DNA from 3 places in the Kosakonia beeri genome. Region 2 is predicted to be linked to each of the others. Evidence: predicted binding sites of a transcription regulator. Region 2 holds the regulator's gene; each other region holds the start of a gene.
The links. The regulator PurR, encoded in region 2, represses purine synthesis genes. The targets are predictions, from matches to a motif close to CANGCAAACGTTTGCNTG.
Positions count from the first base shown of each region.

Region 1: a site for PurR is predicted at 2,193-2,210, ahead of purH (bifunctional phosphoribosylaminoimidazolecarboxamide formyltransferase/IMP cyclohydrolase). Genes of this name have one in related genera too.
Region 3: a site for PurR is predicted at 4,696-4,713, ahead of ACUY4S_RS17950 (nucleoside-specific channel-forming protein Tsx). Genes of this name have one in related genera too.

Region 1 is NZ_CM135106.1:4,618,907-4,626,456, reverse strand. Features, by position in the region: gene purD (phosphoribosylamine--glycine ligase) at 1-469, opposite strand, end outside; gene purH (bifunctional phosphoribosylaminoimidazolecarboxamide formyltransferase/IMP cyclohydrolase) at 485-2,074, opposite strand; rRNA gene ACUY4S_RS21850 (16S ribosomal RNA) at 2,650-4,189, shown strand; tRNA gene ACUY4S_RS21845 (tRNA-Glu) at 4,275-4,350, shown strand; rRNA gene ACUY4S_RS21840 (23S ribosomal RNA) at 4,542-7,447, shown strand; rRNA gene rrf (5S ribosomal RNA) at 7,540-7,550, shown strand, end outside.
Region 2 is NZ_CM135106.1:2,810,228-2,817,777, reverse strand. Features, by position in the region: gene punR (DNA-binding transcriptional activator PunR) at 48-959, shown strand; gene purR (HTH-type transcriptional repressor PurR) at 979-2,004, opposite strand; gene cydH (cytochrome bd-I oxidase subunit CydH) at 2,302-2,391, shown strand; gene ACUY4S_RS13390 (MFS transporter) at 2,568-3,737, shown strand; gene sodB (superoxide dismutase [Fe]) at 3,772-4,353, opposite strand; gene ACUY4S_RS13380 (C40 family peptidase) at 4,476-5,309, opposite strand; gene ACUY4S_RS13375 (Grx4 family monothiol glutaredoxin) at 5,637-5,981, shown strand; gene ACUY4S_RS13370 (omptin family outer membrane protease) at 6,205-7,140, opposite strand.
Region 3 is NZ_CM135106.1:3,781,899-3,789,448, forward strand. Features, by position in the region: gene pgpA (phosphatidylglycerophosphatase A) at 1-264, opposite strand, end outside; gene thiL (thiamine-phosphate kinase) at 242-1,219, opposite strand; gene nusB (transcription antitermination factor NusB) at 1,295-1,714, opposite strand; gene ribH (6,7-dimethyl-8-ribityllumazine synthase) at 1,736-2,206, opposite strand; gene ribD (bifunctional diaminohydroxyphosphoribosylaminopyrimidine deaminase/5-amino-6-(5-phosphoribosylamino)uracil reductase RibD) at 2,296-3,399, opposite strand; gene nrdR (transcriptional regulator NrdR) at 3,402-3,851, opposite strand; gene ACUY4S_RS17945 (SadB/YajI family lipoprotein) at 4,005-4,556, shown strand; gene ACUY4S_RS17950 (nucleoside-specific channel-forming protein Tsx) at 4,847-5,719, shown strand; gene ACUY4S_RS17955 (helix-turn-helix transcriptional regulator) at 5,778-6,467, opposite strand; gene ACUY4S_RS17960 (VOC family protein) at 6,522-6,887, opposite strand; gene secF (protein translocase subunit SecF) at 7,048-7,550, opposite strand, start outside.

The DNA of each region.
Region 1 (7,550 bases), 1.8 Mb from region 2:
CAATAACGCCTTTACCCGCAGCCAGGCCGTCGGCTTTTATCACGATCGGCGCGCCTTTTTCCCGCAGGTAAGCCAGCGCCGGTTCGATATCGGTAAAGTTTTGATATTCCGCCGTTGGGATCTTATGGCGCGCCAGGAAGTCTTTGGTAAAGGCTTTCGAGCCTTCAAGCTGGGCTGCGCCTTGCGTTGGACCAAAGATCTTCAGTCCCGCTGCACGGAATGCGTCGACGACGCCAATGACCAGCGGCGCTTCCGGACCAACGATGGTTAAATCGATTTTTTCGTTCTGTGCAAAGCTCAACAGGGCAGCAATATCCGTTGCGGCAATCTGCACATTTTGCAGTGTAGGCTCCAGCGCCGTGCCTGCGTTGCCCGGTGCCACGAAAACGGTATCAACCAATGGCGACTGTGCTGCTTTCCAGGCCAGCGCGTGTTCGCGCCCGCCGTTACCGATCACTAATACTTTCATTGTCTGCTCCGTGGATTAATGGCGGAAGTGGCGCATGTCGGTGAAGATCATCGCAATGCCATGTTCATCAGCGGCGGCAATCACTTCGTCATCGCGGATAGAGCCACCCGGCTGGATCACGCAGGTCACACCTACCTCTGCCGCAGCGTCAATACCGTCACGGAACGGGAAGAAGGCGTCAGACGCCATCGCAGAGCCTTTCACTTCCAGCCCTTCGTCACCGGCTTTGATCCCGGCGATTTTTGCAGAGTAGACGCGGCTCATCTGGCCTGCGCCAATACCGATAGTCATGTTCTCTTTTGCGTAGACAATGGCGTTGGATTTCACGAACTTCGCTACTTTCCAGCAGAACAGCGCATCACGCAGCTCCTGCGCAGTAGGCTGGCGTTGAGTTACGACGCGCAGTTCGTTTTCGGTGACCATACCCAGGTCGCGATCCTGAACCAGTAAACCGCCATTTACGCGTTTGAAATCAAGGCTGGCAACAGGTTTTTCCCATTGGCCACAGACCAGAACGCGGACATTCTGTTTCGCTGCCGTGATCTTTAATGCTTCTTCCGTGGCGGATGGCGCAATGATCACTTCAACAAACTGACGGGAGATAATTGCCTGCGCAGTTTGGGCATCCAGTTCGCGGTTAAACGCGATAATGCCGCCGAAAGCCGAGGTCGGGTCGGTTTTATACGCACGATCGTACGCATCCAGAATAGAGTTACCCACTGCCACGCCGCACGGATTGGCGTGTTTTACAATGACGCATGCCGCTTCGCTGAATGTTTTGACGCATTCCAGCGCGGCATCGGTGTCGGCAATATTGTTATAAGAGAGCGCTTTGCCCTGCAATTGCTGCGCGGTAGCAACGGATGCCTCTTTGATCTCTTCTTCTATATAGAAGGCGGCTTGTTGGTGGCTGTTCTCGCCGTAACGCATATCCTGCTTTTTAATGAAGTTCAGGTTCAGCGTGCGCGGGAAGCGGCCGGCAGGTTCTTTGCTTTCGCCGTGATAAGCCGGTACCAGGCTACCAAAATAGTTGGCGATCATGCTGTCGTAAGCGGCAGTATGTTCAAATGCTTTGATCGCCAGATCGAAACGCGTGGCGAGCAGCAGTGAGCCATCGTTCGCATCCATCTCATTAATAATGGCGTCGTAGTCGCTGCTCTTCACAACGATCGCTACATCTTTATGGTTCTTCGCGGCGGAGCGCACCATTGTCGGGCCGCCAATATCAATATTCTCAACGGCATCTTCCAGCGAGCAACCTTCGCGGGCAACGGTCTGTGCGAACGGGTACAGGTTAACAACGACCATATCGATAGGTTTGATCGCGTGCTCAGCCATGATCGCCTCGTCCTGATCACGACGACCAAGGATCCCGCCATGTACTTTCGGGTGCAGCGTCTTAACGCGTCCATCCATCATTTCCGGAAAACCGGTGTAGTCGGAAACTTCGGTCACTGGCAGGCCTTTATCTGCCAGCAGACGCGCGGTTCCGCCTGTAGATAGCAGTTCTACGCCACGCTGAGAGAGCGCCTGTGCGAATTCGACAATACCCGCTTTGTCAGAAACACTGAGCAAAGCGCGGCGGACTGGACGACGTTGTTGCATGGTAAATCCCCTGGATTTGACTTGAACAGAGAGCGTTAGGTGAATTTTATGATCCTAAAGGATCCGAAAACTCATCTAACACCTCTTCTGGAACGCGTTATTTTTGCGCGGGCATTGTAACGAAAACGTTTGCGCAACGCTCGCGAATTTTTAGCCTTTTGCCGTATTGTGGATAAGTCTGTGTGTAAATAGGTATAAGGGCGGGTTTTGCTGTGGAATGCAGCAGTCAGTCATTTTTATGTCATTTTTCTATTGCGGGGGGCCGAGAACTCCCTATAATGCGCCTCCATCGACACGGCGGATGTGAATCACTTCACACAAACAGCCGGTTCGGTTGAAGAGAAAAAATCCTGAAAATCAGGGTTGACTCTGAAAGAGGAAAGCGTAATATACGCCACCTCGCGACAGAGCGCTAAAGCGCGTCGCAACTGCTCTTTAACAATTTATCAGACAATCTGTGTGGGCACTCAAAGTGACATGGATTCTTAACGTCTCCGGACGCTAAATGAATACCAAGTCTCACGAGTGAACACGTAATTCATTACGAAGTTTAATTCGATGAGCATCAAACTTTTAAATTGAAGAGTTTGATCATGGCTCAGATTGAACGCTGGCGGCAGGCCTAACACATGCAAGTCGAACGGTAGCACAGAGAGCTTGCTCTCGGGTGACGAGTGGCGGACGGGTGAGTAATGTCTGGGAAACTGCCTGATGGAGGGGGATAACTACTGGAAACGGTAGCTAATACCGCATAACGTCGCAAGACCAAAGAGGGGGACCTTCGGGCCTCTTGCCATCAGATGTGCCCAGATGGGATTAGCTAGTAGGTGGGGTAACGGCTCACCTAGGCGACGATCCCTAGCTGGTCTGAGAGGATGACCAGCCACACTGGAACTGAGACACGGTCCAGACTCCTACGGGAGGCAGCAGTGGGGAATATTGCACAATGGGCGCAAGCCTGATGCAGCCATGCCGCGTGTATGAAGAAGGCCTTCGGGTTGTAAAGTACTTTCAGCGGGGAGGAAGGGAGTAAGGTTAATAACCTTATTCATTGACGTTACCCGCAGAAGAAGCACCGGCTAACTCCGTGCCAGCAGCCGCGGTAATACGGAGGGTGCAAGCGTTAATCGGAATTACTGGGCGTAAAGCGCACGCAGGCGGTCTGTCAAGTCGGATGTGAAATCCCCGGGCTCAACCTGGGAACTGCATTCGAAACTGGCAGGCTAGAGTCTCGTAGAGGGAGGTAGAATTCCAGGTGTAGCGGTGAAATGCGTAGAGATCTGGAGGAATACCGGTGGCGAAGGCGGCCTCCTGGACGAAGACTGACGCTCAGGTGCGAAAGCGTGGGGAGCAAACAGGATTAGATACCCTGGTAGTCCACGCCGTAAACGATGTCGACTTGGAGGTTGTGCCCTTGAGGCGTGGCTTCCGGAGCTAACGCGTTAAGTCGACCGCCTGGGGAGTACGGCCGCAAGGTTAAAACTCAAATGAATTGACGGGGGCCCGCACAAGCGGTGGAGCATGTGGTTTAATTCGATGCAACGCGAAGAACCTTACCTGGTCTTGACATCCACAGAACACTCCAGAGATGGAGTGGTGCCTTCGGGAACTGTGAGACAGGTGCTGCATGGCTGTCGTCAGCTCGTGTTGTGAAATGTTGGGTTAAGTCCCGCAACGAGCGCAACCCTTATCCTTTGTTGCCAGCGGTCCGGCCGGGAACTCAAAGGAGACTGCCAGTGATAAACTGGAGGAAGGTGGGGATGACGTCAAGTCATCATGGCCCTTACGACCAGGGCTACACACGTGCTACAATGGCGCATACAAAGAGAAGCGACCTCGCGAGAGCAAGCGGACCTCATAAAGTGCGTCGTAGTCCGGATTGGAGTCTGCAACTCGACTCCATGAAGTCGGAATCGCTAGTAATCGTAGATCAGAATGCTACGGTGAATACGTTCCCGGGCCTTGTACACACCGCCCGTCACACCATGGGAGTGGGTTGCAAAAGAAGTAGGTAGCTTAACCTTCGGGAGGGCGCTTACCACTTTGTGATTCATGACTGGGGTGAAGTCGTAACAAGGTAACCGTAGGGGAACCTGCGGTTGGATCACCTCCTTACCTTAAAGAACCTGCCTTTGTAGTGCTCACACAGATTGTCTGATGAAAAGTAAGAAGCAAGGCGTCTTGCGATTGAGACTTCAGTGTCCCCTTCGTCTAGAGGCCCAGGACACCGCCCTTTCACGGCGGTAACAGGGGTTCGAATCCCCTAGGGGACGCCACTTGCTGGTCTGTGAGTGAAAGTCACCTGCCGATATATCTCAAAACTGGCTTGCGAGTCATGTTTGAGATATTTGCTCTTTAAAAATCTGGATCAAGCTGAAAATTGAAACACTGAACAGTGCGAACTGTTCTGTGAGTCTCTCAAATTTTCGCAACTGATGATGTTTTACGAAACATCTTCGGGTTGTGAGGTTAAGCGACTAAGCGTACACGGTGGATGCCCTGGCAGTCAGAGGCGATGAAGGACGTGCTAATCTGCGAAAAGCGCCGGTAAGGTGATATGAACCGTTATAACCGGCGATGTCCGAATGGGGAAACCCAGTGTGACTCGTCACACTATCATTAACTGAATCCATAGGTTAATGAGGCGAACCGGGGGAACTGAAACATCTAAGTACCCCGAGGAAAAGAAATCAACCGAGATTCCCCCAGTAGCGGCGAGCGAACGGGGAGCAGCCCAGAGTCTGAATCAGCATGTGTGTTAGTGGAAGCGTCTGGAAAGTCGCGCGATACAGGGTGACAGCCCCGTACACAAAAGCACACAGGCTGTGAGCTCGAAGAGTAGGGCGGGACACGTGGTATCCTGTCTGAATATGGGGGGACCATCCTCCAAGGCTAAATACTCCTGACTGACCGATAGTGAACCAGTACCGTGAGGGAAAGGCGAAAAGAACCCCGGCGAGGGGAGTGAAAAAGAACCTGAAACCGTGTACGTACAAGCAGTGGGAGCCTCTTTATGGGGTGACTGCGTACCTTTTGTATAATGGGTCAGCGACTTATATTCTGTAGCAAGGTTAACCGAATAGGGGAGCCGAAGGGAAACCGAGTCTTAACTGGGCGTTAAGTTGCAGGGTATAGACCCGAAACCCGGTGATCTAGCCATGGGCAGGTTGAAGGTTGGGTAACACTAACTGGAGGACCGAACCGACTAATGTTGAAAAATTAGCGGATGACTTGTGGCTGGGGGTGAAAGGCCAATCAAACCGGGAGATAGCTGGTTCTCCCCGAAAGCTATTTAGGTAGCGCCTCGTGAATTCATCTCCGGGGGTAGAGCACTGTTTCGGCTAGGGGGCCATCCCGGCTTACCAACCCGATGCAAACTACGAATACCGGAGAATGTTATCACGGGAGACACACGGCGGGTGCTAACGTCCGTCGTGAAGAGGGAAACAACCCAGACCGCCAGCTAAGGTCCCAAAGTCATGGTTAAGTGGGAAACGATGTGGGAAGGCCCAGACAGCCAGGATGTTGGCTTAGAAGCAGCCATCATTTAAAGAAAGCGTAATAGCTCACTGGTCGAGTCGGCCTGCGCGGAAGATGTAACGGGGCTAAACCATGCACCGAAGCTGCGGCAGCGACACTATGTGTTGTTGGGTAGGGGAGCGTTCTGTAAGCCTGCGAAGGTGTGCTGTGAGGCATGCTGGAGGTATCAGAAGTGCGAATGCTGACATAAGTAACGATAAAGCGGGTGAAAAGCCCGCTCGCCGGAAGACCAAGGGTTCCTGTCCAACGTTAATCGGGGCAGGGTGAGTCGACCCCTAAGGCGAGGCCGAAAGGCGTAGTCGATGGGAAACAGGTTAATATTCCTGTACTTGGTGTTACTGCGAAGGGGGGACGGAGAAGGCTATGTTGGCCGGGCGACGGTTGTCCCGGTTTAAGCGTGTAGGTGTGTGTTCCAGGTAAATCCGGTTCACTTTAACACTGAGGCGTGATGACGAGGCACTACGGTGCTGAAGCAACAAATGCCCTGCTTCCAGGAAAAGCCTCTAAGCATCAGGTAACATCAAATCGTACCCCAAACCGACACAGGTGGTCAGGTAGAGAATACCAAGGCGCTTGAGAGAACTCGGGTGAAGGAACTAGGCAAAATGGTGCCGTAACTTCGGGAGAAGGCACGCTGGTGCGTAGGTGAAGTGACTTGCTCACGGAGCTGAAACCAGTCGAAGATACCAGCTGGCTGCAACTGTTTATTAAAAACACAGCACTGTGCAAACACGAAAGTGGACGTATACGGTGTGACGCCTGCCCGGTGCCGGAAGGTTAATTGATGGGGTTATCCGTAAGGAGAAGCTCTTGATCGAAGCCCCGGTAAACGGCGGCCGTAACTATAACGGTCCTAAGGTAGCGAAATTCCTTGTCGGGTAAGTTCCGACCTGCACGAATGGCGTAATGATGGCCAGGCTGTCTCCACCCGAGACTCAGTGAAATTGAACTCGCTGTGAAGATGCAGTGTACCCGCGGCAAGACGGAAAGACCCCGTGAACCTTTACTATAGCTTGACACTGAACATTGAGCCTTGATGTGTAGGATAGGTGGGAGGCTTTGAAGCGTGGACGCCAGTCTGCGTGGAGCCAACCTTGAAATACCACCCTTTAATGTTTGATGTTCTAACGTGGACCCGTAAACCGGGTTGCGGACAGTGTCTGGTGGGTAGTTTGACTGGGGCGGTCTCCTCCTAAAGCGTAACGGAGGAGCACGAAGGTCAGCTAATCCTGGTCGGACATCAGGAGGTTAGTGCAATGGCATAAGCTGGCTTGACTGCGAGAGTGACGGCTCGAGCAGGTGCGAAAGCAGGTCATAGTGATCCGGTGGTTCTGAATGGAAGGGCCATCGCTCAACGGATAAAAGGTACTCCGGGGATAACAGGCTGATACCGCCCAAGAGTTCATATCGACGGCGGTGTTTGGCACCTCGATGTCGGCTCATCACATCCTGGGGCTGAAGTAGGTCCCAAGGGTATGGCTGTTCGCCATTTAAAGTGGTACGCGAGCTGGGTTTAGAACGTCGTGAGACAGTTCGGTCCCTATCTGCCGTGGGCGCTGGAGAATTGAGGGGGGCTGCTCCTAGTACGAGAGGACCGGAGTGGACGCATCACTGGTGTTCGGGTTGTCATGCCAATGGCACTGCCCGGTAGCTAAATGCGGAAGAGATAAGTGCTGAAAGCATCTAAGCACGAAACTTGCCCCGAGATGAGTTCTCCCTGAGACTTTAAGTCTCCTGAAGGAACGTTGAAGACGACGACGTTGATAGGCCGGGTGTGTAAGCGCAGCGATGCGTTGAGCTAACCGGTACTAATGAACCGTGAGGCTTAACCTTACAACGCCGAAGATGTTTTGGCGGTGAGAGATGATTTTCAGCTGATACAGATTAGATTGACAGACCGGAAGGTGTGTTGATAACAGAATTTGCCTGGCGGCAC
Region 2 (7,550 bases):
AAACGCTAATATTTGCGTGGTGATTTCAATTTTTTTGCAGGCAGATTATGTGGTCTGAATATTCTCTTGAAGTGGTTGATGCTGTCGCACGGAATGGCAGTTTTAGCGGCGCAGCGCAGGAGTTGCATCGTGTGCCTTCTGCGGTGAGCTATACCGTGCGCCAGCTGGAGGAGTGGCTGGCGGTTCCGCTCTTCGAGCGTCGCCACCGTGACGTGGAATTAACACCTGCAGGCGTCTGGTTTTTGAAGGAAGGGCGCTCTGTTATCAAAAAAATGCAGGTCACACGTCAGCGGTGTCAACAGATTGCCAATGGCTGGCGTGGGAAACTGGCGATTGCCGTCGATAATATCGTCAGGCCCGCCCGAACCCGGCAATTGATCGTCGATTTTTATCGTCACTTCGACGATGTGGAATTGCAGGTCTACCAGGAAGTATTTAACGGCGTCTGGGATGCGCTGGCCGACGGGCGAGTTGAACTGGCTATTGGTGCCACTCAGGCGATCCCGGTGGGCGGGCGCTATGCGTTCCGCGATATGGGTATGTTGAGCTGGAAGTGCGTTGTTTCCAGCCGTCACCCGCTGGCGAGCCTCGACAGCCCGTTGAGTGATGAAACGTTGCGCAACTGGCCTTCATTGATCCAGGAAGATACTTCCCGTTCTCTGCCAAAGCGGATCACCTGGCTGCTGGATAACCAGAAGAGGGTGCTGGTACCGGATTGGGCCTCGTCGGAAGCGTGTCTGTCGGCAGGGGTATGTGTGGGAATGGTCCCGTCGCATTTTGCCCGGCCATGGCTGGAAAGCGGAGACTGGGTAGCGCTGGAACTTGAAAATCCCTTCCCGGATGCAGCCTGTTGCCTGACATGGCAACAAAACGAAGCCTCGCCAGCGCTAAACTGGTTGCTGGACTATTTGGGCGACAGTGAAACACTGAACCGGGAATGGTTGCGGGAGCCGGAGTGAAGGCTCCCACCGAAAAGTATTAACGACGGTAGTCGCGGAACGGGCCGTCAGCAACCGAACGGCGCTCAATCAGGCGCGGATGGACTTCAATGGATTGCGATTCTTCACGTTTGTTAACGATGCGATCCAGCAGCATGGTAAACGCCGTTTCTCCCAGCGAGTCTTTCGGCTGATGGATAGTGGTCAGTGACGGCGTAAAGAAACGGGAGTTGCGCACATTGTCGTAGCCAATGAGCGAAATATCCTGCGGTACGCGCAAGCCCATTTCATCGGCGGCACAGAGCGCGCCCATGGCCATAATATCGCCCCCACAGAAGACGGCTGTCGGACGGTGCGCCTGCGACAGGATCTGCTGCATAGCGCGATAACCGGACTCCGGCTCAAAGTCACCCTGCACAATCCAGCTTTCCGGCACGGTGATCATGGCTTCGGTCATGGCTTTCATAAAGCCTGCCAGACGCCCAGCGCCGGTGTTGCGCTCCAGCGGCCCGGGAATAACGCCAATGTCACGATGCCCACGCTCCACCAGATAACGACCAGCCATATAGCCGCCTTCAAAGGCGTTATCAATCACCGAGTCAGTAAAGTCAGCTTTGGCTTCGCCCCAGTCCATCACCACCATCGGAATATGGCGGTACTCTTCCAGCATGCTGAGCAGCGACTCCGGATATTCCGAACACATCACTAACAAACCATCGACGCGTTTTTGCGCCATCATGGACAGATAAGCGCGTTGTTTTTCAAGGTCATTCCAGGCGTTGCCGAGAATCAGGGTATACCCTTTCTGAAAACACTTTTTCTCGACAGCTTCAATGATTTCAGCGAAATACGCCGCTTCGCTACTGGTTGCCAGCAAACCGATCGATTTGGTGTGATTCACCTTCAGGCTGCGCGCGACGGCGCTGGGTGAATAGTGCAACTCTTTGATCGCCGCCCACACAGCATTGCGCGTCTCTTCGGCGACGAAACGGGTTTTGTTAATTACGTGTGATACAGTTGTGGTGGAAACGTTTGCTCGCTTCGCTACGTCTTTGATCGTTGCCATCAGATGTCACTCCAGACCATATCTTAAGCTCCTGATAATACATAAGGTAAACGTTTGCCTTCAATCACCCTGTACCCGCGAAAGGGAATGCGGTACGCCGGGAAAAAGACACTGGACGTCAGGAGGGGAGTCAATGGCCGGTACGCTAATAAATTTAGCGTCGAATTTTGTCTGATCTTGAGCAAAAGGGGAAGAGATAAAACATTCGTCTCACGAATTCCTGCAAGATTTTTATGATTATTTGTGCAAAAATGCGCTAACGCACTTTTTGTGTGGAAATTAAAACGGAGAAAATTGATGAGCACCGACCTGAAGTATTCACTGTTCACCACCATTATCGTTCTGAGCCTGATTGTTTTCGGCGCTCTGACCGCAGCTCTGCATTGATCCCGCGCGAGGGAGAGGCTTTTTCTCCCTCCGTTTTGCCCGCTTTTCTGCCCATTGTTATCAAACCCGCAATAATCTTTTGTCATTTTGCTAACTGCTGTTTTTTGTGATTACTGTCATACTTTTGGCTTCTACAACAGTGTCATCCACCGACACGGTGTTTCCGGAGTCTATCTATGAAAGTGAATTTTCCTTTGCTTGCCCTGGCGATTGGCGCCTTCGGCATTGGCACCACTGAGTTCTCCCCGATGGGGTTACTGCCAGTGATTGCCCGCGGCGTTGATGTTTCTATTCCGGCGGCGGGGATGTTGATTAGCGCATATGCCGTCGGTGTGATGGTCGGTGCGCCGTTAATGACACTGCTACTTTCACATCGCGGCAGACGTAACGCGCTGATCTTTTTAATGGCGATTTTTACGCTCGGTAATGTGCTTTCAGCAATCGCACCGGATTACGCCACGTTGATGCTGGCGCGTATTGTTACCAGTCTTAACCACGGTGCCTTTTTTGGTCTTGGCTCGGTGGTCGCAGCCAGTGTGGTGGTGAAAGAGAAACAGGCCAGCGCCGTGGCCACCATGTTTATGGGGCTAACCATTGCCAATATTGGCGGCGTGCCTGCAGCCACCTGGATGGGCGAAACCATCGGCTGGCGGATGTCGTTTTTAGCTACCGCAGGCCTGGGCGTGATAGCGATGCTGAGCCTGTTTTTCTCGCTGCCGAAAGGTGGCGCGGGCGAGCGCCCCGATGTGCGTAAAGAGCTGGCCGTGTTGCTGCGTCCGCAAGTCTTATCGGCACTGCTCACGACGGTGTTGGGCGCCGGTGCGATGTTCACGCTTTATACCTATATTGCGCCGGTGCTGCACACCATCACTGACGCAACGCCGGTCTTTGTTACCGCCATGCTGGTATTAATCGGTGTCGGCTTCTCGATTGGTAATTATTTGGGCGGTAAGCTGGCGGATCGTTCTGTAACCGCTACGCTGAAAGGTTTTCTGGTGCTACTGATAGCTATTATGCTGGCGATCCCGTTGCTGGCGCAAAGTCAGGCAGGTGCGGCTATCAGTATGGTGATCTGGGGTGCGGCGACCTTTGCTGTGGTGCCACCGCTGCAGATGCGCGTGATGCGTGTCGCGCATGAGGCACCTGGCTTATCGTCCTCTGTCAATATTGGGGCATTTAATCTCGGTAATGCGCTGGGTGCCGCCGCCGGCGGTGCGGTGATTTCGGGTGGTCTGGGTTACGCCTTTGTGCCGGTGATGGGGGCGATCATCGCCGGGCTGGGACTGCTGCTGGTGCTGTTTACCCGTCGTTCGCAAGCGGAGCGTGTCTGTACTGCGCTAGAGTGATTAAGCAGGAGGGGAGATTTCCCCTCCTGTCATCTCAGGCGGCGAAATTTTTTGCCACAAACTCCCAGTTTACCAACGCCCAGAAGTGTTCCAGATAGTTCGGACGGGCGTTACGGTAGTCAATGTAATAAGCATGTTCCCAGACATCCACCGTTAACAGCGGCGTGGCATTGGTAGTGAGCGGTGTACCGGCATTCGAGGTCGATACAATCGCCAGTCCGCCATCCGCTTTCTTCACCAGCCAGGTCCAGCCTGCGCCAAAGTTTTTCACTGCTGCTTCAGTAAACTGCGCCTTAAAGTCGGCCACGCTGCCGAAGGATGTCTCAATGGCAGCGGCCAGTTCGCCAGTTGGCTCACCACCTGCATGAGGGGCCAGGCAGTGCCAGTAAAAAGTATGGTTCCAGACCTGCGCTGCGTTATTGAACACGCCGCCTTCGCTGTTTTTGATGATCGCTTCCAGCGTCTGGCCTTCAAACGCGGTGCCTTTGATCAGGTTGTTAAGGTTTGTGACATAGGCCTGATGGTGCTTACCATAGTGGTATTCGAGTGTTTCGGCCGAAATATGTGGCGCCAGGGCGTCTTTTGCATACGGTAATGCAGGTAATTCGAACGACATTGCTGCTCTCCTTCATTATTTTAATACACTCAATAGCCCTACTGAGTGTATGGATAGAGTAGCAAATAGAAAGCGCTGGCAAAAGAGAGAGTTACCTGCCGCCTGCGCGGCAGGTGATGAAATTAGCGGATGGTTTTCGGCGTGACAACGCGACGTGCGCCGACATAGTGACGCTGCCAGTAATCTTCACTCAGGGACGTCACCTGAATATCCTGGCCGCTGCGAGGCGACTGAATGAATTTGCCGTTGCCTACGTATACGCCGACATGATCGGCAGTCCCGCGCCCTTGTGTGCGGAAGAATACCAGGTCGCCGCTTTCCAGTTCAGCCACGTTCACGGGCGAGGCATCACGCAGGTGATACATTTCATTGGCGGTACGTGGAATACGGAATTTCACCAGATCCTTATAGGCGTAGTAGACCAGACCACTGCAATCAAACCCGGTGTTCGGTGAGGTGCCACCCCAGTGATACGGTTTGCCAATCTGATTCATCAGTTTAGACATCGCCGTTTTTTGCGCTTTCTGGATGCGAACTTTGTGCGCATCAGCAATGGTTGCCGGTTTGCTGCTTTTGACTTTTATACAGTGTGGCTTGTGGCCTTTGCGCGGCGTACATTTTTCCGTCCAGGTGACGGTTGCGGTTTTAACCTGGCTGGGCTTGCTACGACGCGAAGAGAGTTGGCTGGCTTTGCTGCTGGTGGTGACTTTCTTTACTGAAGACTTTTTGGTCTCCGTGGTTTTTTTAGTGGTTGTTTTTGTTACTGCATTGCGACTGTTTTTCTTTGTGGTCTTTTGTGAAGTGCTTTTTTTCTTACGTTCGGATGCTTTCACCAGATGCGATTTTTGCACGGCCGACGCTCGCGCTTGTTCAGAAGCGCTGGCTAATGGCGTGAAAGAAAGCGTAGTGAACAACAAAGCACAGAGCGTGACTGAAGCCTTAGGTATCCGCGCCACTGAGCAATCCCCTGTTAGAGCAGGCATTAAACATGCATGCATATGATTTTCAAAACCCGTCGATTCTAATCCATAAAAAGCCCAAAAGTTAATAGTGTTTTTGCATCTATAGCTTCGTTTCGTTAACAAGCGCAAAAAAAAGCGGCAAAACGTTTCGATCGTGAGTAAGAGTTAAGCAACAGGCGCAATCCGAATTGTGCACATTCATCGTTTAGATGAAACATTTAGAAAGCAGTACGTAAAACGCTAACAAATTGTTATTTTCTGTTAGAGGCATGAGCCGTTACAATGTTTGTATCTGCCGAAGATGTTGAAGGAAGTAAGACAATGAGCACGACTATTGAAAAAATCGAACGTCAAATCGCTGAAAACCCGATTCTGCTGTACATGAAAGGTTCTCCGAAGCTGCCAAGCTGTGGCTTCTCCGCGCAGGCTGTACAGGCGCTTACTGCCTGTGGCGAACGTTTCGCCTATGTGGATATTTTGCAAAATCCGGATATCCGTTTTGAACTGCCGAAATATGCTAACTGGCCGACCTTCCCGCAACTGTGGGTGGAAGGCGAATTGATTGGCGGCTGTGACATCATCATTGAGATGTACCAGCGTGGCGAACTGGTTCCCCTGATTCAAGAGACTGCAGCAAAACATAAAGACCAGCCGTCAGCGGAATAAGGCTCGCCTGATATTCCATAAACGTCAAAGGGTTCATGTTTGTGCATGAACCCTTTTTTACTGCAGAAGAAAACCACAGCCTGCGGACGCGGTCCTCGATGGGTTTTGACCCTAAGTTAACGTGCCGGAATTAAATCTCACTGAAGGGCAGACCCTGTTTTAAGGCGCTGGATATATCTTCTTTGATGTAATCAACACCGACTCCTATAGCAGCATCTTTACATCAGAAGGTGTATTTCACTCCCGCTGTGGTGAGAAAGTTGTAATTTTCTATGCCGCCAGCGTCTCTGTAGTCTGTCGAAACGCCACTGCGGTAGTTATTGACGTTAACGTTGGTCTTTTTATTGGTTGCACGATTCCAGGTCCCTTCGACATAAACTTTGACATTTTCCGAGACGTAATAACCGACATTGGCTGCCAGCGAAAAGTAATCTTGGCCGCTGCTCTTATCGGTAAAGGTCAGGGTCCTCAGGTAATGCTCATCGTTTCCTGTAACCCGCGCCCATGCGCTGTATTTAAATGTGCCGCCGATTTCAAAATCCCGGTAACGGTACTGACCGGTAACACCGATATACGGTACGCTGAAACGCTGTTTATAGCCGATACTCATCACATTTGGCGCAAAGGTGCCGGTATTAGCGCCGTTATTGTAGCTATAACTCCCGCCACGGCTGTTAAAGCTAAAGCGGCTCTCCTGGTACCCTGCCATGACACCCATGCGCCATTCAGGGTATTTGAAAATCCAGCCGGTCGCGTGAATATCGAACTGGTTGGAAAAATTAAGATGCGTATTCGGGTGTGAGCTATGATCTGTCCAGCCATTTTGAGAGGCGCTTTGCCAGTCATAGTCATCCATCCGCCCTTCTTTGCGGGTGAAGGTGGTCCAGCCTGAGGTGCCAAGCGAAAACCACGGCATGGCACTCCATTCCAGCGAGCCCTGAATCACCGCCGCGTTGCTATAACGCCAGTCCAGTTGGCTGACTTTACGTCCCCCTTGTGCCGGGGAATATGCCCTTTCGCTGGTTTTTCCACCCAGTGAGCCCAGGTTCACACCCGCAGTAACGTGATCCCAGTTAAACATTGGAGGTTGAGGTTCTGCCATGGCTGAATAAGCCAGTGGCGCGCAAATCGCAAAAGCGAAAATTTTTAACATGTGCATCAGTTCACCTTAATTTAAAGAATCTCCAAATGGGTACCTCTGTGAAGATGTGTTAACAGGATGTTGCTGCGTAACGCATTTGCTTTGCTAATCATTAACCCATGCATAGGACATCATTCAGGTACGCAAAAGGATCATCGGCTGCACTGACGCAAATTTTATGCTGGAAGGGTAAATGGGATAATTAAGCTTTCATTTGTGATTTTCCATACATATTAATTGTGTTATTTTTAATTTTGTGGTTTTCAAATCTAATAAAATAATAATTTACAGATAAAAGTTCTTTTTATTACATCTTATGTATTCTTAGCCAATTCAGCATGTTTATGAGTTTTTTGTTGTTATAACGATATTTTATAAAGTTAAGCATATGTGATGCGTTCAGCCATCACGGTAAAAAATAGTTATCG
Region 3 (7,550 bases), 970 kb from region 2:
GCCATGATCGTGCACGCCCATGTCTTTGGCCGTCTGGTGGCACAAATAAACGCCAATGGAGATCCCCAGCATCACCAGCAATGAATAGAGCTGCCAGGGTAAAAACGTCATTCCCCACCAGAAAGGAATCGCCGCCAGCGACCCCATGGTTCCCGGTACCACCGGACTGAGACCGCTACCAAAGCCGGTGGCCAGTAAATGCCAGGGATTGCGTAAACTGAGGCGGCTCTTGGCGATATCTTTAGTGCGCGGCAAAATGGTCATATCCTTTCATGTCGAGCGTGACAGCCTTGCCGCCGCGCGTGAAATGCATTGCCTCTATATCCGCACTCATCTGCCCGATACAGGTAAACGGCACGCCCAAATGGCCAATCGCAACGTCCAGCGCCCCGCGATTCAACTCCGGCACGGTGAAGCACAGTTCATAATCTTCGCCACCGGAAAGCGCCCAGCGCAGCCGCTGCTCCGGTTCAACATGGCGACGCAACGCCTCTGAACAGGGCAACAGATCCAGATCGATACGCGCGCCGCACCCGCTGGCTTGCAGGATATGCCCCAAATCGGAAATCAGGCCGTCGGAAAGATCAATCGCAGAACTGGCGAGATGGCGCAGCGTCTGGCCATGCAGTACGCGCGGCGTGGGTCGCAAGTGACGCTGACGCAGGTATTGCGCATCGGCAGAGTTATCCACCACCAGTTGCTGCTGCAAAATAGCCAGCCCGGCAGCGCTGTCACCTGGTGTGCCAGTGACATAGATCCAGTCGCCCGGTTTCGCCCCGGAACGTTTCATCGCACGCCCTGCCGGAACATAACCGTGAATGCCGATAGTCATCGACAGCGGGCCGCGCGTGGTATCACCGCCGATCAGTTGCATATCATAGTAGTTAAGCTGTTCGAAAAGGCTGTCACTGAAGGCTTGAAGCCAGGCTTCATCTGCCTGCGGCAGGGTAAGAGCCAGCGTCATCCACGCCGGATCGGCGCCCACGGCAGCCAGATCGCTAATATTCACCGCCAGCGCTTTATACGCCAGATCGGCAGGATCAATATCCGGCAAGAAGTGGTTGCCCGCCACCAGCGTATCGACACTAATGGCCAGCGTCTGTTTTTCAGGAACATTGAGCAGTGCACAGTCGTCGCCGATGCCGGTTTCTACATCGCGACGGGAATTTCGTACCCGGTCAAAATAACGGGCAATCAGTGAGAATTCGCCGCATGCCATACGTTATGCCTCTGTAGAAAAAAGAAAAAGCCGGATCAAGCGTGCAGTGCGCAACGCTTGTCTCCGGCTTACGGATCATTTTTTGTGGGGGCGGATCGCAGGTGCGGCTTTATCCAGCACGCCGTTAACAAATTTGTGGCTGTCTTCGGCGCCAAAAGTTTTTGCCAGTTCAATCGCTTCGTTGATGGCCACTTTGTACGGCACATCATCACGTTTAGACAGCTCGAACAGCGCGATACGCAATACCGCTTTCTCGACCTGGCCCAGCTCTTCCAGCAGGCGGGACAGGTACGGCTTCATTAAGCCGTCGAGATATGCGCTATTAGTCGCCACCCCGCTCAACAGTTCACGGAAGTACAGAACGTCAACATCTTTAACGTCTTGCTCCGCCAGGAACTGGTATTCAACATCAGCGATGTCGTTCTGGGACAACTGCCAGGAGTAGAGCGCCTGAACGGCACACTCACGGGCGCGGCGACGAGCAGCAGGTTTCACGGAATTCCCCTTACAAAAAAATCAGGCCTTGATGGCCTTCAATACATTAATCATTTCCAGCGCGGTCAGTGCGGCTTCTGCACCTTTGTTACCGGCTTTGGTGCCAGCGCGTTCGATGGCTTGTTCAATACTTTCAGTGGTCAGCACGCCAAAAGCGACAGGGATTTCACTGTCCTGCGCGACGTGCGCCAGGCCGTTGCTTGCGCCACCGGCAACATATTCGAAGTGCGCAGTGCCGCCACGGATCACGGTGCCCAAGGCGATGACTGCGTCATATTGACCGGTTTTGGCCAGCGCGCCAGCTGCCAGCGGCAGTTCGTAAGCGCCAGGTACCCATACGACAGTAATATTGTCATCTTTCACCTGACCGATGCGTTTCAGTGCATCAACCGCGCCTTCAAGCAGGCTATCGTTGATGAAGTTGTTAAAACGCGCGATGGTGATGGCGACGTGAGCGTCTGGAGCAGCAACGTTGGCTTCAATAATGTTCATACATTTCCTTCACAGGTTCAGTTCGGACCCCGCAGGGGGGCGGATTTTATCATAATATTTTACGCGCTGCTTCCCTTTTACAGCAGGCATCACGCGTGGGTAAGATGCAGGCAGACATCCGGGCCGACCTGACGTATCTCATTGAATTTAAACTGCGGCGCATCTGCCAGCGCCGACAACCCCGGCAATAGACACAGACCGCGCGCATCGCTGCCCAGAAGTTTAGGCGCAAGGTAAACAATCAACTCATCCACCAGCCCAGCCTGCAATAACGCACCGGCAAGCTGCGCACCTGCCTCAACCCAGACGCTGTTAATTTGTTGTTTTCCCAGCAGCATCATCAGCGTAACCAGATCCGCATGTCCTTTATGTTCCGGCACAATGATCTCGCGCACACCCTGCGGCCAGACGCGATCATCTGCTTTTGTGCGGGCAAACCAGGTTTCACCTGACTGTTGACTGATCCGGTGCTGCGGCGTCACCCGATTCTGACTGTCGACCACAATGCGCACCGGCTGACGCACATTTTCCTGTGGATAAAGCACCTGAATATCGGCGCTTAATTCGTCCCAACGCACGGTCAGCGCCGGATCGTCCGCCAGCACGGTTGCGCTGCTGGTCAGAATGGCATGACTTTGCGCCCGCAACAGTTGCACATCGCGGCGCGCCTGCGAAGAGGTGATCCACTGGCTCTCACCGCTGACCATCGCCGTACGACCATCCAGTGAAGCGCCCAGCTTAAGTTGCACATACGGAAAACCGGTACGCATACGCTTCAGGAAACCTTTGTTCAGCGCTTCCGCTTCACTCATCATCAACCCATGCTGAGTGTCGACACCTTCCTGTTGCAGCCGATACAAACCACGGCCAGCCACCTGCGGATTGGGATCCTGCATGGCGGCGACTACGCGAGCGACACCAGCGGTGATAAGCGCTTCACAGCAGGGGGGCGTGCGACCATGATGGCTGCATGGCTCCAGCGTGACATAAGCCGTTGCACCGCGCGCACGATCGCCCGCCATACGTAAGGCATGCACTTCAGCGTGCGGCTCACCGGCGCGATAGTGGAAACCTTCACCAACAATCTCGCCATTGTTGACAATCACACAGCCGACACGCGGGTTCGGGTGAGTGGTAAAACGTCCGCGCTGCGCCAGTTTCAGCGCACGCGCCATGTATATTTCGTCCTGCATGCTTAGTCCTGTAGACGGGCGATCTCTTCGCCAAACTCGCGGATATCTTCAAAGCTGCGGTACACGGAAGCAAAGCGCACATAGGCGACTTTATCGAGCTTTTTCAGCTGTTCCATCACCAAATTACCGATCATTTTACTCGGCACTTCACGTTCGCCTGTTGCGCGAAGTTGCGATTTGATGTGATTCAGTGCCATTTCTACGTCATCAGCACTCACTGGGCGCTTTTCCAACGCTTTCAACATGCCGCTACGTAATTTATCTTCGTTAAACGGCTCGCGCACATCATTGCTTTTCACTACACGTGGCATGACAAGTTCCGCCACTTCGAAAGTGGTAAAACGTTCATTGCAGACCAGGCACTGCCGACGGCGGCGGACGGATGAGCCCTCACCCACCAGACGAGAATCGATTACTTTGGTATCCACGGCGAAACAGAATGGGCAATGCATACGGTGTCCTGACGTTAGAGTTAACTGAAATCTATTTTACCCCGAACTGGCATGACTACAAAGGCAGACCGTTTTTGAGATAATGGATCGATGGCAAGCGCGCCGCGGCGATCTACCATTATCCAACGCCTCTTTTTCCAGGAAACAGACACAATGACAAGACGTTACCTAAGAACACTCTTACTGGGAAGCCTTTTTGCCCTCAGTGCCTGCGCCCAGCAAAGCGAAGTGAGTCAGCTGCACAAAAACGTCAGTACGCTCAATAAAGAAATGACCAGGCTGAACCAAGAGACGGTGAAGATCACCCAGCAAAACAGCCTGAATGCGAAATCCGGCAGCGGCGTTTATTTATTGCCTGGCGCCAATACACCGGCGCGGCTGAACAGCCAGATTGGAATGTTGCGTATGTCGCTGCAGAACGTTGCGCCGAATGCTGGCGGTACCCGTGTCCTGCTTCGCATTCAGGGAGAATCCAACGATCCGTTACCGGCGTTCAGCGGCACAGTCGAATGGGGCCAAATCCAGGGGACCACGGAAAATTATCAGGAAGTCAATGTGCAGAATCAGCTAATTAACGCCCCTGCCAGCACTCTTGCGCCAAGCGATGTCGATATTCCGCTGCAGTTGAACGGCATTACGCCAGATCAATTAGGTTTTGTGCGCATTCATGATATCCAGCCTGCCGCTGTGCCAAATATGCAATAAGTTTCAGGGCGACATTGTCGCCCTTTCTTACTTTCTATCACCCTTTCTCTACTTTCCCTGCCTTCTGTCATCACATTCATAAAGTTGCAATATCAATAAATGCCAGTACAATCCCCGTCGTTTATTGCACGCAAACGTGAACGCAATCGATTACGCGTGTGTCAATAATGTGAAACAACACATATTTTTGTGAGCGTGGATACTTATAATAGGCGCCCATAAATATGAAACATTTATGTAATGCGTGCTTTCTTTCACTCCCTTCTGGGATCTCAATCAGTGGCGAAATGATGAAAAAAACTATTCTCGCAGCCGGTGCTGCTCTGGCGCTTTCCGCTTCTTTTACTGTTAACGCAGCGGATAACAGCAAACCCGAATACGTTTCCGACTGGTGGCACCAGAGCGTAAACGTGGTAGGGAGTTATCACACCCGTTTCGGGCCAGTTCCGCGTAACGATACTTACCTGGAATATGAAGCGTTCGCGAAGAAAGATTGGTTTGATTTCTACGGCTACCTGGATGCCCCGGTCTTCTTCGGTGGTAACACCGGTGCGAAGGGGATCTGGAACCACGGTTCGCCACTGTTTATGGAAATTGAGCCGCGTTTCTCCATTGATAAGCTGACCGGCACCAACCTGAGCTTTGGCCCGTTCAAAGAGTGGTATATCGCTAACAACTATATCTACGATATGGGTCGCAACGCTTCTGGCCGCCAGAGCACCTGGTACATGGGTCTGGGTACCGACATCGACACCGGTCTGCCGATGAGCCTGTCGCTGAACGTGTACGCCAAATACCAGTGGCAGAACTATGGCGCAGCCAACCAGAACGAGTGGGATGGCTACCGTTTCAAAGTGAAGTACTTCGTGCCGATCACTTCCCTGTGGGGCGGCCAGCTGAGCTACATCGGCTTCACCAACTTTGACTGGGGTTCCGATCTCGGCGACAGCCGTTACTACGTGAATGGCGAACAGGTACGCACCAACAACTCCATCGCGTCCAGCCATATCCTCTCTCTGGGTTATGATCACTGGCATTACTCTGTGGTTGCGCGTTACTGGCACAATGGCGGTCAGTTTAAAGATGATGCCGCCCTGGGTGGCGATGTCTATGCACGCTCTACCGGTTGGGGTGGTTACCTGGTGGTGGGCTACAACTTCTAATCCGCTGTTAGCACCGTGTGCCAACGCGTCAGAAAAGCCGATCGTAAGGTCGGCTTTTTTATTGCCGTTGACGCTTTTGCAGGGCAATAAATGCCTGCATCGAACGATCTGCCCGTTCAGCAAAAGGCTGGCCGGTGAATGTCACGCTCTTACAGCGATCCAACCGGAAACAGCGGTAATCATTACGCAGCAAACACCACGACACCAACACCCAGACCGCGCCCATAAATGACAAGCCCAGAGGATGGATCACTCGTTCTGAGCTTTCGCCTTTGTCATTTTCATACTGAATATGCAGTTCCTGATGCAGGCGCATTGCCTGATGGATAACATCAAACCACACCCGCACCTGCGGATACCTATTGAAATTCGGTGAAATAATACAGTTACGTTCAGCAGCGATCCGTTTCTCATGCGGCAATACGGCTATCAGTTTTTCTTGCGCCGATCCCGCCGCGCGCGCCAGCACATCGCCGCTCCAGGTTTGCAGCATGCCAATCGCAGCGATCAACGCCTCGACTTCCATACTGGTAAACATCAGCGGCGGCAGATCAAAACCCGGCATCAAACGATAACCGCTACCCGACTCGCCCTGAATCGGTACGCCAGACAACGACAAATCGCGAATATCGCGGTAAATCGTGCGCTCAGACACTTCCAGTCGTTCAGCCAGTAAAGCCGCCGTAACATGTCGGCGCGTTCTCAGTACTTGCACTATCTGAAACAGGCGATCGGCGCGGCGGCTCATGAGGTTCTTCCTGAATCATGTCAGCCTGCGCACAATGCGCAGGCCTGGGATTGGTTATGCAGGCTGGTGCAAACCAACCTGGTTACCTTCACTGTCAATAATTAACGCAATGGTGCCAATATTATGCGGTAATACTTCAGGGCCGAAAACGCACTCGCCCCCTTTGTCACGTACACGCTTAAGCGCAACATCCAGATTCGCTGTGCTCAGGTAGACGATGGCCCCGCCGGTTGCAGATTTGAACATCGGTCCTTTTACCAACGCACCGCCAGTGGCCGGTTTAGTGTGGGGAAAAACCGCCATCTCAATCTGCCCTATCGTTTCGTGACGAAACTCGCCACCCAGAACGTGTTGATAAAAGTCCACAGCGCGATCCAGTTGTTGTACCGGCAGCTCAAACCAGTTGATTAATGTGTTCATGTCCCTCTCCTTTATGTTTAGTCAGCAAGGAGAGTGTGCCATCCCCCTCCTGACAGCATACTGTCAGGAGTGATCGTTTTTTTTATCCACCCGGCGAGAAGATAAAACGCAGGCAAAAAAAACCGCAGCCGGAGCTGCGGTTTCATCAGTAAACAGAATATTACGGCAGAATTGACGGCTGATCCGCCCCTTCTTTCTCAACCTTCTGCTGCAGCAGATGCTCGCGCTTCATACCCAATTTCAGCGCCAGCGCCGATGCAACATAGATAGAAGAAGCGGTACCAATGGAAACACCGATCAGCATCGTCAGCGAGAAGCCTTTCAGCATTGCTCCGCCGAACAGATACAGCATCAGGATCACCACCAATGTCGTGCCGGAAGTGATCAAAGTACGATGCAATGTCTGTGTCAGCGAGATGTTGAAGATCTCGTACGGCGTACCGCGACGGATCTTACGGAAGTTCTCACGAATACGATCAGATACCACGATACTGTCGTTAAGCGAGTAACCAATCACCGACATCAGTGAAGCGACGATAGTCAGGTCAATCTCGATCTTAAACAGCGACAGCACGCCCATAGTGATGATCACGTCGTGCGCCAGCGCGATAACCACGCCCGCAGCCAGACGCCATTCAAAACGGAAGCCGACATATACAAGAA